DNA from 2 places in the Kitasatospora sp. NPDC032121 genome. Region 1 is predicted to be linked to the other one. Evidence: riboswitches for the same ligand, from Rfam matches in the RefSeq annotation. Region 1 holds a riboswitch; the other holds the start of a gene.
The links. A riboswitch is a leader RNA that binds a small molecule or an ion and turns the genes downstream of it on or off. The one in region 1 is predicted to bind glycine.
Positions count from the first base shown of each region.

Region 2: another riboswitch for glycine. It lies ahead of gcvP (aminomethyl-transferring glycine dehydrogenase); the one in region 1 lies ahead of gcvT (glycine cleavage system aminomethyltransferase GcvT).

Region 1 covers NZ_JBVILX010000004.1:46,100-53,716, forward strand. Annotated here, with positions in the region: gene ACZ5OX_RS14255 (enhanced serine sensitivity protein SseB C-terminal domain-containing protein) at 334-1,257, opposite strand; gene ACZ5OX_RS14260 (enhanced serine sensitivity protein SseB C-terminal domain-containing protein) at 1,375-2,178, opposite strand; glycine riboswitch at 2,484-2,585, shown strand; gene gcvT (glycine cleavage system aminomethyltransferase GcvT) at 2,816-3,937, shown strand; gene gcvH (glycine cleavage system protein GcvH) at 4,038-4,412, shown strand; gene glyA (serine hydroxymethyltransferase) at 4,491-5,771, shown strand; gene ACZ5OX_RS14280 (L-serine ammonia-lyase) at 5,942-7,309, shown strand; gene ACZ5OX_RS14285 (NADPH-dependent FMN reductase) at 7,419-7,617, opposite strand, start outside.
Region 2 covers NZ_JBVILX010000029.1:12,416-20,032, reverse strand. Annotated here, with positions in the region: gene ACZ5OX_RS37320 (hypothetical protein) at 244-816, shown strand; gene ACZ5OX_RS37315 (DUF5999 family protein) at 1,233-1,424, shown strand; gene gcvP (aminomethyl-transferring glycine dehydrogenase) at 1,551-4,451, opposite strand; glycine riboswitch at 4,555-4,687, opposite strand; glycine riboswitch at 4,689-4,792, opposite strand; gene ACZ5OX_RS37305 (PRC and DUF2382 domain-containing protein) at 5,020-6,165, shown strand; gene ACZ5OX_RS37300 (MFS transporter) at 6,327-7,617, shown strand, end outside.

The DNA of each region.
Region 1 (7,617 bases):
TGCGTGGTGCACGGGCACTGCCACCACGCGGGATGGGCGTCGCGTGGGCGGGGCTGTCGGCGTGCGCGCTCACCTTTGTGGGGTTCCAGCACGCGCGGTGCGTTGCGCAGAACTCTCTGCCATCCGAACTGACTTGCGCCAGCCCTGCCAACCGACAGATGCCCAACTGTGATCTGCGCACATGCACTTCCCCGATCTTCGGCATATACCTCTTCACATAGCTGTTACTGCCATGTCAAGATGATCTGAGCACACATCCGGAAATTCGTCCGGAAAGCATCGAAGCCGACTTGATGGACAATCAAGTCGGCTTCGCGGAATGGGTTTTGGGGATCAGCGCCCGGGGTAGCCGGGCCACGGCCGCTGCGGCTGCTGCTGCCAGCCCTGGGCCGGCGGCTGGGTGCCGTACGCGTAACCCGGCATCGACTGCCCGGGGTACGGCGGCGGGGGCACCGGCGGGTACGGGCCGGTCGGCGGGCGCCCCGCCTCCCGGTCGAAGAACGGCCGCGCGTTGGCGCGCATCCACAGCGCCACCGGGTCGTACTCGTCCGACATCGCCACCGTGGACACCGCGAGCCCCTCCGGGGCCACCGCGATCGCGCGCTGCATCAGCGCCCGCACCGCCTCCACGGCCGGCGGCGAACTCTCGTACAGGTCAAGGCCGATGGCCAGGTACGGCTCCCCCACCGCGGGCTGCACCCAGGCCCGGCGCAGCGCCCGCACCGGACGCACCTCGACGGCCTGCCGCTCCAGCAGCGCGAAGAACGGCTGGGCGTTCAGCTGTGGCTCGCTCAGCTTCAACGGCCCCGCCGGCAGCCGGTCCAGGCCCGCGGCGATCCGCCGGAGGTCCGCCCAGGGCACCCCGACGCCGCCGCCGGGCGCGTGCGGGTTGAGCCACAGGCCCCAGCGGGTGCGGTACAGCGAGGCCGCGATCTCCCGGCCCGAGACCACCTCGTGGGCCCGCGCCCAGCCGGAGGCGGTCAGCTGCTCGGACGAGGTGACGGCCGGCGCGTAGCCGTGGCCGCTGATCTCCATGTTCCCGTACTGGGCGTCCGGGCTGCCCGGCGTGCCGTGCCACAGCAGCATCCAGACCTGACCGTCCGCCAGCGCGTGCAGCAGCCGCTCGTACGCGTCGTAGCGCTCCGGCGCGACATCGCGCAGGGCGCGCTCCAACGCGCCGGGATCAGCTCCCGGGCGCCCGGCCGGTGCCTGGCCCCAGGGCCCCGGCACACCGCCCGCTCCCGTTCCCGCACTCATGCGCCCACCTCGCCGCGCCTCTTTCCCTCAACCCGCCGACCCGTCGGCCGTCTGCACGCACCCTATGGCGCGGCACCGGCCACCGCCACGGCGACGTGCCTTTGATACGGACCCCGCTCAGACCCGCGCGTAGAACGGCTGCACCCGGGTGAGCAGCCACTCGACCACCGGGTCGTCGGCGAGGTCGAGCAGTACGAGGTGGACGCCGCCGGGCAGCGGCGCGGTTCCCAGGGCTCGCCCGAGTGCCTCGTTCACCGCGGCCGGATCGGCCGGTGCCGCCGGGTCCAGCTGGACGCCCACGAACATCACGGTCGGCTCGCCCTCGATGCTGGCCAGCGCCCTGCGGGCGGTCAGCACCCCGGGCAGCGCGGACAGTTCGCTCCGGCAGGCGGCCAGGAAGTGCTCCGGGTCCTCGCCCGGCACCGGCTCGCGCAACGCCACCCGCCCGCCGGTCGGCTCCGACGCGTCGCCGGCGCCCTCCCAGCGGTCCGCGCGCGGACCGCGGCGCAGCTCGGCGACCCCCTGCGGCGGCACCGGGATGCCCACCGCCGCCTCCGGGTTCACCGCGATGCCCAGGCCCAGCGGCAACCCGCGGGCGAACTCCCACACCGGCGCGATCGCGAAGGCCATCCCCGGCGCCTGCTGGAGGAACACCTCCTGCGAGGAGAACACCGGCACGTACGGGTCGCCGCCCAGCTCGATGGTCGGCAGGTCCAGCGACTGCCCCTGCGGGTCGGCCCCGGCCGGCAGCGGCACCCACACCTGGCTGCGCGCCAGCACCTCGATCACCCGCGGCGTCGCGCCCGGGTCCCCCAGGGCCGCGGTCAGCACCTGCTCCAGCTCGTTGGCCGGCCAGGAGCCGCCCGCCGGCGCCTCCTCCGGACCGCCCCACCCCTGCTGCTGCTCCACCGGGTACCCCATGCGCCGCCGATTCCGCCCTCTGCCGGTCGGCCGCCCACTGCTGCGCCGACGCGCAGCAGTCTAGGGCCCCGGGGCCTTCCTCTTTAGGGCTCGTGTTCGGGTGCCGTTTTAGGGCTCGTGTTCGGGTGCCGTCCGGGGCCCGGCCTCGGGCCCGCCCGGCCTCGTGTCCGGGTGCCGTCCGGGGCCCGTGTCCGGATACCACGCGGTGTGACCGGGTCCCCCCTCCCCTCGTCGCCCGGGACGTGCCATGATGTGCCCGTCCGACGGCATGCGCCGCGGGCCCCTACAACTCCACACCGGCCGCTCGAACCCGCGCGGGAGAGCCCGGAGTGCCGCTCAGGCACAGCCGGCGCCGAAGGAGCAAGTCCTCCCCGGAATCTCTCAGGCACCCCTACCGCACGGGTTAGGCACATCTGGAAAGCGGCGCACGGCCCTGTCGTACGCCCACCCACGGTGCAAGCCGCCATGCTGTCCCCCAAGCTGGAAACGGCTGCGGGCGGCGGGGCGGTGAAGCTCTCAGGTTCGACGACAGATGGGGAGACCCACGCCGCCGCATGCCCGCGCGCAGGGTCGGCCCCCGAGCGGGTCCGATCCGGTGCGTGCACCCCTGAGTGCCCCGACCGAGGAGTTCCTGGCCATGTCGTCCCTCCGCCTGACCGCGCTCGACGCGCTGCACCGCGCCCTCGGCGCGACCATGACCGACTTCGCCGGCTGGGACATGCCGCTGCGCTACGGCAGCGAGCGCGAGGAGCACCTCGCCGTCCGCACCAAGGCCGGCCTGTTCGACCTCTCGCACATGGGCGAGATCACCGTCACCGGCCCGCAGGCCGGCGAGATGCTGGACCACGCGCTGGTCGGCTTCGTCTCCGCGCTCGGCGTGCTGCGCGCCCGCTACACCATGATCTGCGCCGAGGACGGCGGCATCCTGGACGACCTGATCGTCTACCGCCTGCGCGAGGACGCCTTCCTGGTCGTCGCCAACGCCTCGAACGCCCAGCTGGTCCTCGACGAGCTGATCGCCCGCGCCAAGGGCTTCGACGCCGTCGTCACCGACGACCGCGACACCTACGCGCTGATCGCCGTCCAGGGCCCGGAGGCCACCGGCATCCTGGCGAAGACCACCGACGCCGACCTGCCCGGCCTGAAGTACTACGCGATCCTCCCGGCCCGGGTGGCCGGCCGCGACGTGCTGCTCGCCCGCACCGGCTACACCGGCGAGGACGGCTTCGAGATCTTCTGCCACCCGGTCGACGCCGAGCCCGTCTGGCAGGCGCTGACCGCCGCCGGCGAGGGCCACGGCCTGATCCCGTGCGGCCTGTCCTGCCGCGACACGCTGCGCCTGGAGGCCGGCATGCCGTTGTACGGGCACGAGCTGTCCACCGACCTGACCCCGTTCGACGCCGGCCTGGGCCGGGTCGTCCGCTTCGACAAGACCACCAACGAGGGCGCCTTCATCGGCCGCAAGGCGCTGGAGCAGGCCGCCGCCGCGGCCGAGACCAACCCGCCGAAGAAGCTGGTCGGCCTGGTCTCCGAGGGCAAGCGGGTGCCGCGCGCCGACTACACCGTGGTCTCCACCGAGGGCGAGCCGATCGGCCGGATCACCTCCGGCGCGCCGTCCCCGACGCTCGGCCGGCCGATCGCGATGGCCTACGTCGACGCCGCCCACGCGGAGCCCGGCACCACCGTCGCGGTGGACGTCCGCGGCAAGCACGAGCCCGTCCAGGTCGTGGCGCTGCCGTTCTACAAGCGCGCCCGCTGAGCCTTCGTCCCGCCCCCGTTTTTCCCATACACGCACGTCGCAGCCGTCCGCGCGGCGGCCCGCTTCGTCGTGCCCGCTTCCCATCCTGGAGAATGACGCCATGAGCAACCCCCAGCACCTGCAGTACACCAAGGAGCACGAGTGGCTGACGGCCGCCGAGGACGGTGTCTCCACGGTCGGCATCACCGAGCACGCCGCCACCGCGCTCGGTGACATCGTCTACGTGCAGCTGCCCGCGGTCGGCGACACCGTGACCGCCGGTGAGACCTGCGGCGAGCTGGAGTCCACCAAGTCGGTCAGCGACCTGTTCTCCCCGGCCACCGGCGAGGTCACCGAGATCAACCAGGACGTCATCGACGACCCGGCCTCCGTGAACGCGGACCCGTTCGGGAGCGCCTGGCTGTTCAAGGTGCGCGTCGAGGCCACCGACACGCTGCTCAGCGCGGACGAGTACACCGCCTTCATCGGCGGCTGACCAGCCCGTGACCGGGCGGGCCGCTCGTCGGCCCGCCCCTACCGTCCCTCCGCTCTCCTCCACCGGGAAGACCACACCATGACGGTTCTCAACCAGTCCCTGCACGCCCTCGACCCGGAGATCGCCGCCGCGGTCGACGCCGAGCTGCACCGCCAGCAGACCACCCTGGAGATGATCGCCTCCGAGAACTTCGCCCCGGTGGCGGTCATGGAGGCGCAGGGTTCGGTCCTCACCAACAAGTACGCGGAGGGCTACCCCGGCCGCCGCTACTACGGCGGCTGCGAGCACGTCGACGTGGTCGAGCAGATCGCGATCGACCGCATCAAGGCCCTGTTCGGCGCCGAGCACGCCAACGTCCAGCCGCACTCGGGCGCGCAGGCCAACGCCGCCGCGATGTTCGCGCTGATCCAGCCGGGCGACACCATCCTGGGCCTGAGCCTGGCCCACGGTGGCCACCTGACCCACGGCATGAAGATCAACTTCTCCGGCAAGCTCTACAACGTGGCCGCGTACCACGTGGACGAGAAGACCGGCCAGGTCGACATGGCCGAGGTCGAGCGCCTCGCCAAGGAGCACCAGCCGAAGCTGATCATCGCCGGCTGGTCGGCCTACCCGCGCCAGCTCGACTTCGCCGCGTTCCGCCGGATCGCCGACGAGGTCGGCGCGCTGCTCATGGTGGACATGGCGCACTTCGCCGGCCTGGTGGCCGCCGGGCTGCACCCGAACCCGGTGCCGTACGCGGACGTGGTCACCACCACCACCCACAAGACCCTGGGCGGCCCGCGCGGCGGCGTCATCCTGTCCAAGGCCGAGCTCGCCAAGAAGATCAACTCCGCGGTCTTCCCCGGCCAGCAGGGCGGCCCGCTGGAGCACGTGATCGCCGGCAAGGCGGTCGCCTTCAAGATCGCGGCCTCGGAGGAGTTCAAGGAGCGCCAGCAGCGCACCCTGGACGGCGCCCGCATCCTCGCCGAGCGCCTGCTCCAGGCCGACGTGGCCGAGGCCGGCGCCAGCGTGCTGTCCGGCGGCACCGACGTCCACCTGGTCCTGGTCGACCTGCGCAACAGCCAGCTCGACGGCCAGCAGGCCGAGGACCGGCTGCACGAGGTCGGCATCACCGTCAACCGCAACGCGATCCCGAACGACCCGCGCCCGCCGATGGTCACCTCGGGCCTGCGCATCGGCACCCCGGCCCTGGCCACCCGCGGCTTCCAGGCCGAGGACTTCCGCGAGGTCGCCGACATCATCGCCGAGGCGCTCAAGCCCGCCTTCGACGAGACCGTCGCCGCCGCCCTCAAGGCCCGGGTCACCGCCCTGGCCGACAAGTACCCGCTGTACCCCAACCTGGCCAACCAGGAGTAGTCCTTCCAGGGCCCGGTCGGGCTCAGGATCAGGTGACCGGCCTCACCCCGCCGGCGTACCTGGGGACCCCGGGGCACCGCGCACACTGGACAGTGCGTGCGGTGCCCCGTCCCGTGTCAGCCCTCCCCTGCCTGCAAGTCCTTCCACGAGACCAGACAAGGACGTCCCCCGTGGCCATCAGCGTCTTCGACCTCTTCTCCATCGGCATCGGCCCGTCGAGCTCCCACACCGTGGGCCCGATGCGCGCCGCCCGGATGTTCGCCCGCCGACTGCGCTCCGAGGGCCTGCTGGACGGGGTCACCGGCGTGCGCGCCGAACTGTACGGCTCGCTCGGCGCCACCGGCCACGGCCACGGCACCCCGAAGGCCGTCCTGCTGGGCCTGGAGGACGCCTCGCCCCGCACCGTCGACGTCGACCAGGCCGACAAGGACGTCGAGCGGATCATCGCCGAGAAGCGGATCAGCCTGCTCGGCGAGCACACCATCGACTTCGACCCGGACACCCAGCTGGTCCTGCACCGCCGCCGCTCGCTGCCGTACCACGCCAACGGCATGACCCTGTGGGCGTACGCGGCGGACGGCTCGACCCTGCTGGAGAAGACCTACTACTCGGTCGGCGGCGGCTTCGTGGTGGACGAGGACGCCATCGGCGCGGACCGGGTCAAGCCCGACGACACCGCGCTGCGCTACCCCTTCCGCACCGGTGAGGAGCTGCTGCGCCTCACCCGGGAGACCGGCCTGTCCATCTCCGGCCTGATGCTGGAGAACGAGAAGGCCTGGCGCAGCGAGGAGGAGATCCGCACCGGGCTGCTGGAGATCTGGTCCGTGATGCAGGAGTGCGTGCGGGCCGGCATGACCCGCGAGGGCATCCTGCCGGGCGGCCTGAAGGTCCGCCGCCGGGCGGCCGCCGCGGCGCGGACGCTGCGCGCCGAGGGCATCGGGCCGGCCAACGCGATGGAGTGGGTGACCCTCTACGCGATGGCGGTCAACGAGGAGAACGCCTCCGGCCGCCGGGTGGTCACCGCGCCGACCAACGGTGCCGCCGGGATCATCCCGGCCGTCCTGCACTACTACCTGAACTTCATCCCGGGCGCCGACGAGGACGGCATCGTCCGCTTCCTCCTCGCGGCCGGCGCCATCGGCATGCTCTTCAAGGAGAACGCCTCCATCTCCGGCGCCGAGGTCGGCTGCCAGGGCGAGGTCGGCTCCGCCTGCTCGATGGCCGCGGGCGGCCTCGCCGAGGTCCTCGGCGGCACCCCCGAGCAGGTCGAGAACGCCGCCGAGATCGGCATCGAGCACAACCTCGGCCTCACCTGCGACCCGGTCGGCGGCCTGGTCCAGATCCCCTGCATCGAGCGCAACGGCATGGCCTCGGTCAAGGCCGTCACCGCGGCCCGGATGGCGCTGCGCGGCGACGGGCGGCACCACGTCTCGCTGGACAAGGCGATCAAGACGATGAAGGAGACCGGCGCCGACATGAAGATCAAGTACAAGGAGACCTCGCGCGGCGGCCTCGCCGTGAACGTCATCGAGTGCTGATCGCGGCGGCCTGACGGCCCCCGGGCGGAGTTCCCCTCCACCCGGGGGCCTTCGCGTTTCCCCGGGCCTTCCCCGGCTCAGGACTCCCCTGGCTCGGGACTCCCCCGGCTCAGGCCGCGAACGGGCGGGCCCGGCGGGCGTCCCGCAACGCCTGGGCCCACCAGGTGAGTTGGTCGAGCATGGTCTTGGCGGCCGCGTCGGCGGCCGGGTCGACCGCCCTGCCGTCGGCGTCGAAGCACTGCGCGGCGCTGTGGAAGCTGACCGTGTTGCGGATCGTCGCGGCGTTCAACTCGGCCATCACCACGCGG
Region 2 (7,617 bases), on a different contig from region 1:
ACTATGGACTTGCTCGGCACCACAGCCTGTGATAAACAGATCACCCTGCGCACCTGTTCGAATTGGCACAGCGCTCCGGCCGGTCCGCCCCGCCCAGAAGCCCTCGTCGACGGCGGCGACCGTGCCGGCTCCGCGATCCTGCACAACCGGACACGGCCGGGCCCCGTCACCGAAGACGCGTCGCCTCGCCACGCCGGTATGACGCACTCGCACGCCGATCTCGCTTGGAGAGGCGGACCCGCCATGACTCTGCAAACCCCCCAGCCCCCGCCGAGCGCGCTGCGCGCGGTCCTGGGCGCGCTCGACTCGGAGACCGCGCTGCGCCAGCCCGCCGCCGCAGCACTGCGCCATCCGACCGGCCCACTGCTCCCCGCCCACCCGCTCGCGGTGCACGTCCTGAACGGCCCGCGCCCGGAGCTCCCGGCCGCCCGCCGCACCGGCTGGCGCTTCCTGATCAAGGACGGGCCCGAGGTGGCCGCCGCCGCCGAGGTGGTGCAGAGCGCCGAGGGCCACAGCTTCTCCCACTTCACCGCGGGCCCCTACCTCGACTCGACGGTCCGGGCACTGCGCGAGGCCTGGCAGCTCGCCCAGAACTCCCGGACCCGCCGGCAGCCCCGGCTGCTGACCTTCCCCGGCCAGTACGCCACGGCGCTCTGGCTGCACAGTCCCGACGGCGACCCGGCCGCCGATCTGCTGATCCCCCTCGCCCCGGCCCCGCTCGGCGTCACCGCGCACCGCGCCTGCCCGGCCGCCGAACTGCTGCCGCTGCTCGCCCGCACCCCGCTCGCCAGGCCGCTGCTGCTCGGCTCCTCCTGACCGGCCGGTGCCCCACGGGCCGCCGGGCCCACGCGCCCGGCGGCCGCCACCCGTGCCCGCGCCCGTGCGCCCGCGGACCCTCACCCGAACGGCGATCACCCGTCCGGACCATCCGGCATGGCCCCATCGGGTCATGCCCCGGCTGACCCACCGGTGTGCTCTTTCCCGTCGGTCCCACCTGAACGGGTGATCTCTACCCGGGAGTTGTGGCGCATGTCACGAAATCCCTGCGCGCGGGTCCCAGGATGCCGACACTGGGAACCAGCGTGGAAGGACCCCCTGTCCTACCCACTTGAGCGCCGGTCCACACTTGGCCGGCGTGCGGACAGGATCCGACCACCGCGGCGGTCCCGGACGGCACCACCTCCGGCGACCGCACCACGGGGAGGATCGCAGAGCGAAGCGAGGGTACGCGTATGTGCCAGCACCGTCCTGAGTGCCCGTCGGCCGAGTCCGAGGACCGCGAGGCGGCCGTCTCGGTGGCCCGCCACCCGGAGCAGGGCTGGAGCCTGCTCTGCAACGGCGTCGTCCTGTTCGAGGACACCGGAGAACTGCTGCCCGACGGCCGGGTGATCGCCCCGCGCCGTCCCGTCGCCCACGCGGCCTGACCGAACGGTCCGGCCGGTCCGGCCGGCGGGGGCAGCCGCCGACTCGGCCGGCGAAACGGGCAGGGCCCCGGCGGAAGACTCCGCCGGGGCCCTGCCGTCCGATCCGGGCCCGCGGGCCCGGTCCGGTCAGACGCCGTACTCGTCCAGCGGCGGGCAGGAGCAGACCAGGTTGCGGTCGCCGTACGCGCCGTCGATCCGGCTGACCGGCGGCCAGTACTTGTCCGCCGGGTTCACGCCCGCCGGGAAGACGGCCTCCTGCCGCGAGTAGCCGTGCGCCCAGTCGCCGGCCAGCGTGGCGGCGGTGTGCGGCGCGTTGCGCAGCGGGTTGTCGTCGGCCGCCCACTCGCCCGAGCCGACCTTGTCGATCTCGGCGCGGATGGTGATCATCGCGTCGCAGAACCGGTCGATCTCGTGCAGGTCCTCGGACTCGGTCGGCTCGATCATCAGCGTGCCGGCCACCGGGAAGGACATCGTCGGCGCGTGGAAGCCGTAGTCGATCAGGCGCTTGGCGATGTCGTCCACCGTCACGCCCGTCTCCTTGGTCAGCGGACGCAGGTCGATGATGCACTCGTGCGCGACCAGCCCGCCCGGACCGGTGTAGAGCACCGGGAAGTGCGGCGCCAGACGCTTGGCGATGTAGTTGGCGTTCAGCACCGCGACCTGGGTCGCGTGCTTGAGGCCCTCGCCGCCCATCAGCCGGACGTACGCCCAGGAGATCGGCAAGATGGCCGCCGAGCCCCACGGCGCGGCCGAGACCGGGCCGACGCCGGTGGCCGGGCCGGCCTCCGCCTGCAGCGGGTGGTTCGGCAGGTACGGCGCCAGGTGGGCGCGCACCGCGACCGGGCCGACGCCCGGGCCGCCGCCGCCGTGCGGGATGCAGAAGGTCTTGTGCAGGTTCAGGTGCGAGACGTCCGCGCCGAACTTGCCCGGCTTGGCCAGGCCGACCAGGGCGTTCAGGTTGGCGCCGTCCACGTAGACCTGGCCGCCGGCCTCGTGCACCAGGGCGCAGATGTCGGTGATCTGGGTCTCGTACACGCCGTGGGTGGACGGGTAGGTGACCATCAGCACGGCGAGGTTGTCGCGGTGCTGCTCGATCTTGGCCTTCAGGTCCTCGACGTCCACGTCGCCGTCGGCCAGGGTCTTCACCACGACCACGCGCATGCCGGCCATCACCGCGGAGGCCGCGTTGGTGCCGTGCGCCGAGGACGGGATCAGGCAGACGTCGCGCTGGGTGTCGCCGTTGGCGTGGTGGTAGGCGCGCACGGCCAGCAGACCGGCGAACTCGCCCTGGGAACCCGCGTTCGGCTGGATCGACACGGCGTCGTAGCCGGTCACCTCGACCAGCTGCTGCTCCAGCTGGCGGATCAGGGTCAGGAAGCCCTGGGCCTGGTCGATCGGCGCGAAGGGGTGCAGCTGGCCGAACTCCGGCCAGGTCACCGCCTCCATCTCGGTGGTCGCGTTGAGCTTCATGGTGCAGGAGCCCAGCGGGATCATGCCGCGGTCCAGCGCGTAGTCCCGGTCCGACAGGCGGCGCAGGTAGCGCAGCATGGCGGTCTCCGAGCGGTGGCTGTGGAAGACCGGGTGGGTCAGGTACTCGTCCTCGCGCAGCAGCGCGGCGGGCAGCGTCTCGGCGCCCTCGGCGACCTCGCCGGCGGGAACGCCGAACGCGGCCCAGACGCCGGCCAGGTGCTCGCGGGTGGTGGTCTCGTCGGTGGAGACGGAGATCCGGTCCTCGCCGTCCTGGTACACGTTGATGCCGTTGGCGCGGGCGGCGGCGGCGATCTCGGCGGCGCGGCCCGGGACGACGGCGGTGACGGTGTCGAAGAACTCGCCGTGCAGCAGCTCGACGCCGCCGGCCCGCAGGCCCTCGGCGAGGGCGGCGGCGTAGCGGTGGGTGCGGCGGGCGATGTCGGCCAGGCCGTCCGGGCCGTGGTAGACGGCGTACATCGAGGCCATCACGGCGAGCAGCACCTGGGCGGTGCAGATGTTGCTGGTGGCCTTCTCGCGGCGGATGTGCTGCTCGCGGGTCTGCAGCGCCAGGCGGTAGGCGCGGTTGCCGTCGGCGTCGACGGAGACGCCGACCAGGCGGCCGGGCAGCGAGCGGGCGTACTCGGTACGCACCGACAGGTAGCCGGCGTGCGGGCCACCGAAGCCCATCGGCACGCCGAAGCGCTGAGTGGTGCCGCAGGCGATGTCGGCGCCCAGCGAGCCCGGGGACTTGAGCAGGGTCAGCGCCAGCAGGTCGGCGGCGACGGCGACGATCGCGCCCAGGCCGTGCGCCTGCTCGATCACCGGGGCGAGGTCGCGGACCACACCGGTGGCACCCGGGTACTGGAGCAGCACGCCGAAGACGCCGCGCTCGGCGATCTCGGCGGGGATGCCCTCGGACAGGTCGGCGACGACGACCTCGACACCGGTCGGCACGGCGCGGGTGTTGATCACCGCGAGGGTCTGCGGCAGGGTCTCGGCGTCGACCAGGAAGACACCGCCCTTGACCTTGGTGACGCGGCGGGCGAGCGCCATCGCCTCGGCGGCCGCGGTGCCCTCGTCCAGCAGCGAGGCGCCGGAGGTCGACAGGCCGGTCAGGTCGGAGACCAGGGTCTGGAAGTTGAGCAGCGCCTCCAGGCGGCCCTGCGAGATCTCCGGCTGGTACGGGGTGTAGGCGGTGTACCAGGCCGGGTTCTCCATGACGTTGCGCAGGATCACCGGCGGGGTGAAGGTGCCGTAGTAGCCCAGGCCGATCATCGGCTGGAGCACCTGGTTGCGGCCGGCCAGCTCGCGCAGCTCGGCGAGGACCTGGGCCTCGGTCCGGCCCGCGGGCAGGTCCAGGGCGGTGATGGAACGGATCGCCTCGGGCACCGCGGTGGCGGCGAGCTCGTCCAGCGAGCCGTAGCCGACGGACGCCAGCATCTTCTCCTGCGCGGCGGCGTCGGGGCCGATGTGGCGGTTCTCGAAGGGACTGGCCAGCTCAAGCTCGGTGAGGGTCGAGGCGCCGGTGGGGCGTCCCGCGTTCGGCTGGGCGTTCATGGTGGTCGAGGCCTCCTGGTCACGGACCGGCGGGGGTACGCACGCCGGCCGGCCTCGCCGCTGCGGGCGGCGGACAAGCCTGGGCGGGCGGACCCGACAGGCCTCCCCCTCTGTCATCGGGACCTGAGAGCTTCACCCGCACGGGGCGCTGTGGGCGCTCCGCCGGCTTGCACCGTCGGTGAGGGTGGTGATCGCCGGCTTCCGTGCCGACGTTCCTGCCCTGCTTTCCAGAGTGACCTACCCCACACGGTACGGATGCCTGAGAGATTCCGGGGAGGAGTTGCTCCTTCGGCGCCCCGACCAGCGGTTTTCGTTGTCGGAGACTCTCCCGAGCGGGCTCTGCGGTCGCCGCCCAGGGTACCAGCGGGAGGCCGCCCGATCACGGGTGCGTCGGGTCACTCGAGGTCTACGCGCGTCCCCCGGACGGTCGATCGCGCGACCCCGTCCGGCGCACCCCGCTCGCGCCCGTCCGATTCATGGCATTTGGTGTGAAGTGGCGGACAGGACGGGTGCTCCGGCCGCCCTGCTGCGGGAGTTCCGCAGGCCCAGCGCACGCGGGAGGAAAGAAGTGCAGACCGACATCGACCCCCGGGACCTCATCGGTCACAAGGCCGTCGACCGCAACGGAGACAAGATCGGCACGGTCGACGAGGTCTACCTGGACGACGCCACCGGCCGGCCCGAGTGGGCCGCGATCCGGACCGGCATCTTCGGCCGGGACGCCTTCGTCCCACTGACCACCAGCGAGTTCGCGGGCGACGAACTGCGGGTGCCGTACGACAAGTCGCTGGTGAAGGAGTCACCGGACTTCGGCGTCGGCCAGCACCTGTCCCCCGCCCAGGAGCTACAGCTCTACCGCTACTACGGGCTCGACACCCCGATGGACAGCCGTCCGAACGGCGAGAACGGGAACCGGACCAAGCAGCCCGACCTCGACTTCGGCACCACGGCGGCCACTGCCGCCGCCACGACGACCGCCGCGGCCCCCGCCAAGCCGCTCACCTTCCACAGCCCCGAGCGCTCCCCCGAGCACGCCCCGGCAAGGACCCCCGCTGCCGCTGCCGCCGCCGCGCCCGTCACCCCCGACAGCACCAGGACCGCCCCGGAGGCCGACACCCGGATCCCCGGCACCCCTGCGGCAACCACCCCGCCGGCGGCGGCGCCCGCCCCCACCGCACCCGCCATGGAACCGAAGCAGTCGCAGCCCGCCCCCACGCCCGCCCCGGCGGCGGCCACCAGGACCGCCACCGCGCACTCGGGCACCCCCACGGCCGCCCCGAGCAGCCCGGTCGAGATCACCTGCCGCGAGGAGCGGCTGGACGTCACCACCGAGTGGCGCGTCGTCGGCACCGCGAAGCTGCGCAAGTACGTGACGACCGAACAGGTCGAGCGCCGCGTTCCGGTGGTCCGCGAGCGCGTCCGGGTCGAGCGGACGCCGATCAGCGAGGCCGAGCGCGCCACGCTCACCGACAAGGAGATCGCCGAGGCCGTCGAGGAGGTCACTCTCCGTGAGGAACGCGTGGTGACCCGCAAGTACCTCGCGCCCGTCGAGCGGATCCGCCTGGTCGTCGAGCGATACACGACCGAGGAGGTGATCCGGGAGGAACTCCGTCGCGAGCACGTCGAGGTCCACGACACCACGACCCCCCGCACCCCGCCGTCCACCTTCACTCCCGACACCCCCCGCCCGGCCCCAGCACGCCCGCTCGCCTGATAGCCCCCACCAGCAAGGGGCCCCGGACACCGTTCCGGGGCCCTTGTCGCGTACCCGACCCTTCGACTTTGCCAAAGCTTAACCGCTCGATATTTGACACTCTGAAGTATCTCCCTGCACGATTACTTCAGTTCATTCACTATGTACGGGAGGAAGCAACCGTGAGTGAGGCACCACAGCCCACCACCGCGGCCGAGAAGCAGAGCAGCGCCCGGGTCCTGCCGGCCCTCATCCTGGCGATGCTGTCGTTCAGCGTGGTGCAGACCGCGGTCGTCCCGATCCTGCCCTCGCTGGCCAAGGAACTGAGCGTCTCCGCCTCCAGCATCACCTGGCTGATGACCGCCAACCTGCTCTCCGCAGCCGTGCTGACTCCCCTCCTGGGCCGTTTCGGCGACCTCCGGGGCCGTAAGCCGATGCTGCTGATCTCGCTGGCCGGCCTGGTCGCCGGTTCGGCGCTGGCGGTCAGCACCCACTCCTTCACCTGGCTGGTCGTCGCCCGTGTCCTCCAGGGCGCCGGCGGCGGTGTCCTGCCGCTGGCGATCAGCATCGTCCGTGACGAGCTGCCCAAGCAGAAGGTGACCGGCGGCGTCGCCGCCATCAGCGCCTCGATGGGCGTCGGCTCCGGCCTCGGCCTGGTCGCCACCGGTCTCCTGCTGGAGCACTGGGACTACAAGTCGATCTTCTGGATGGGCCTGGTCTTCGGCCTGATCGCCGTCGCCCTGGTCGCCTTCCGCGTGCCGACCGACCCGGTCACCGACAAGGAGGGCGGCGCCGACCCGCTGGGCGCCCTCACCCTGGCCGGCTGGCTCTCCGCGCTGCTGGTCGCGGTCAGCCAGGGCAACCACTGGGGCTGGACCTCCAACAAGACGCTCGGCCTCTTCGCCGTCGCCGCCGTGGTCGCCCTGGTCTGGGGGATCATCGAGACCAAGGTCGCGCACCCCCTGGTGGACATGAAGATGATGGCCCGTCCGGCCGTCGCCTTCACCAACGTGGCCGGCCTGCTCATCGGCTTCGGCATGTACGGCTCCTTCATGGTCATCAGCAACTTCGCCCAGACCCCGGAGAAGCTGACCCACTACGGCTTCACCGCCACCGTGCTGCACGCCGGCATCATGCTGCTGCCGTCCGCGATCGGCTCGATGGTCGCCGCCCCGGTCGGCGCCCTGCTGATCGCCCGTCGCGGCCCGCGCCTGCCGCTGGTCCTCGGTGGCGTCCTCGGCGCCGTCGCGATGGCCTACCTCGCCGTGCGCCACGGCCGCGAGGGCGACATCTACACCGCCTCGGCGATCTTCGGTCTCGGCGTCGGCCTCGCCTTCGCCGCGATGCCGGCCTACATCAACGGCGCCGTCCCGGCCGAGCAGAGCGGCATCGCCAACGGCATGAACTCCGTGCTGCGCACGGTCGGCGGCGCGATCGGCACCGCCGTCATGGCCGCCATCCTGACCGGCGACA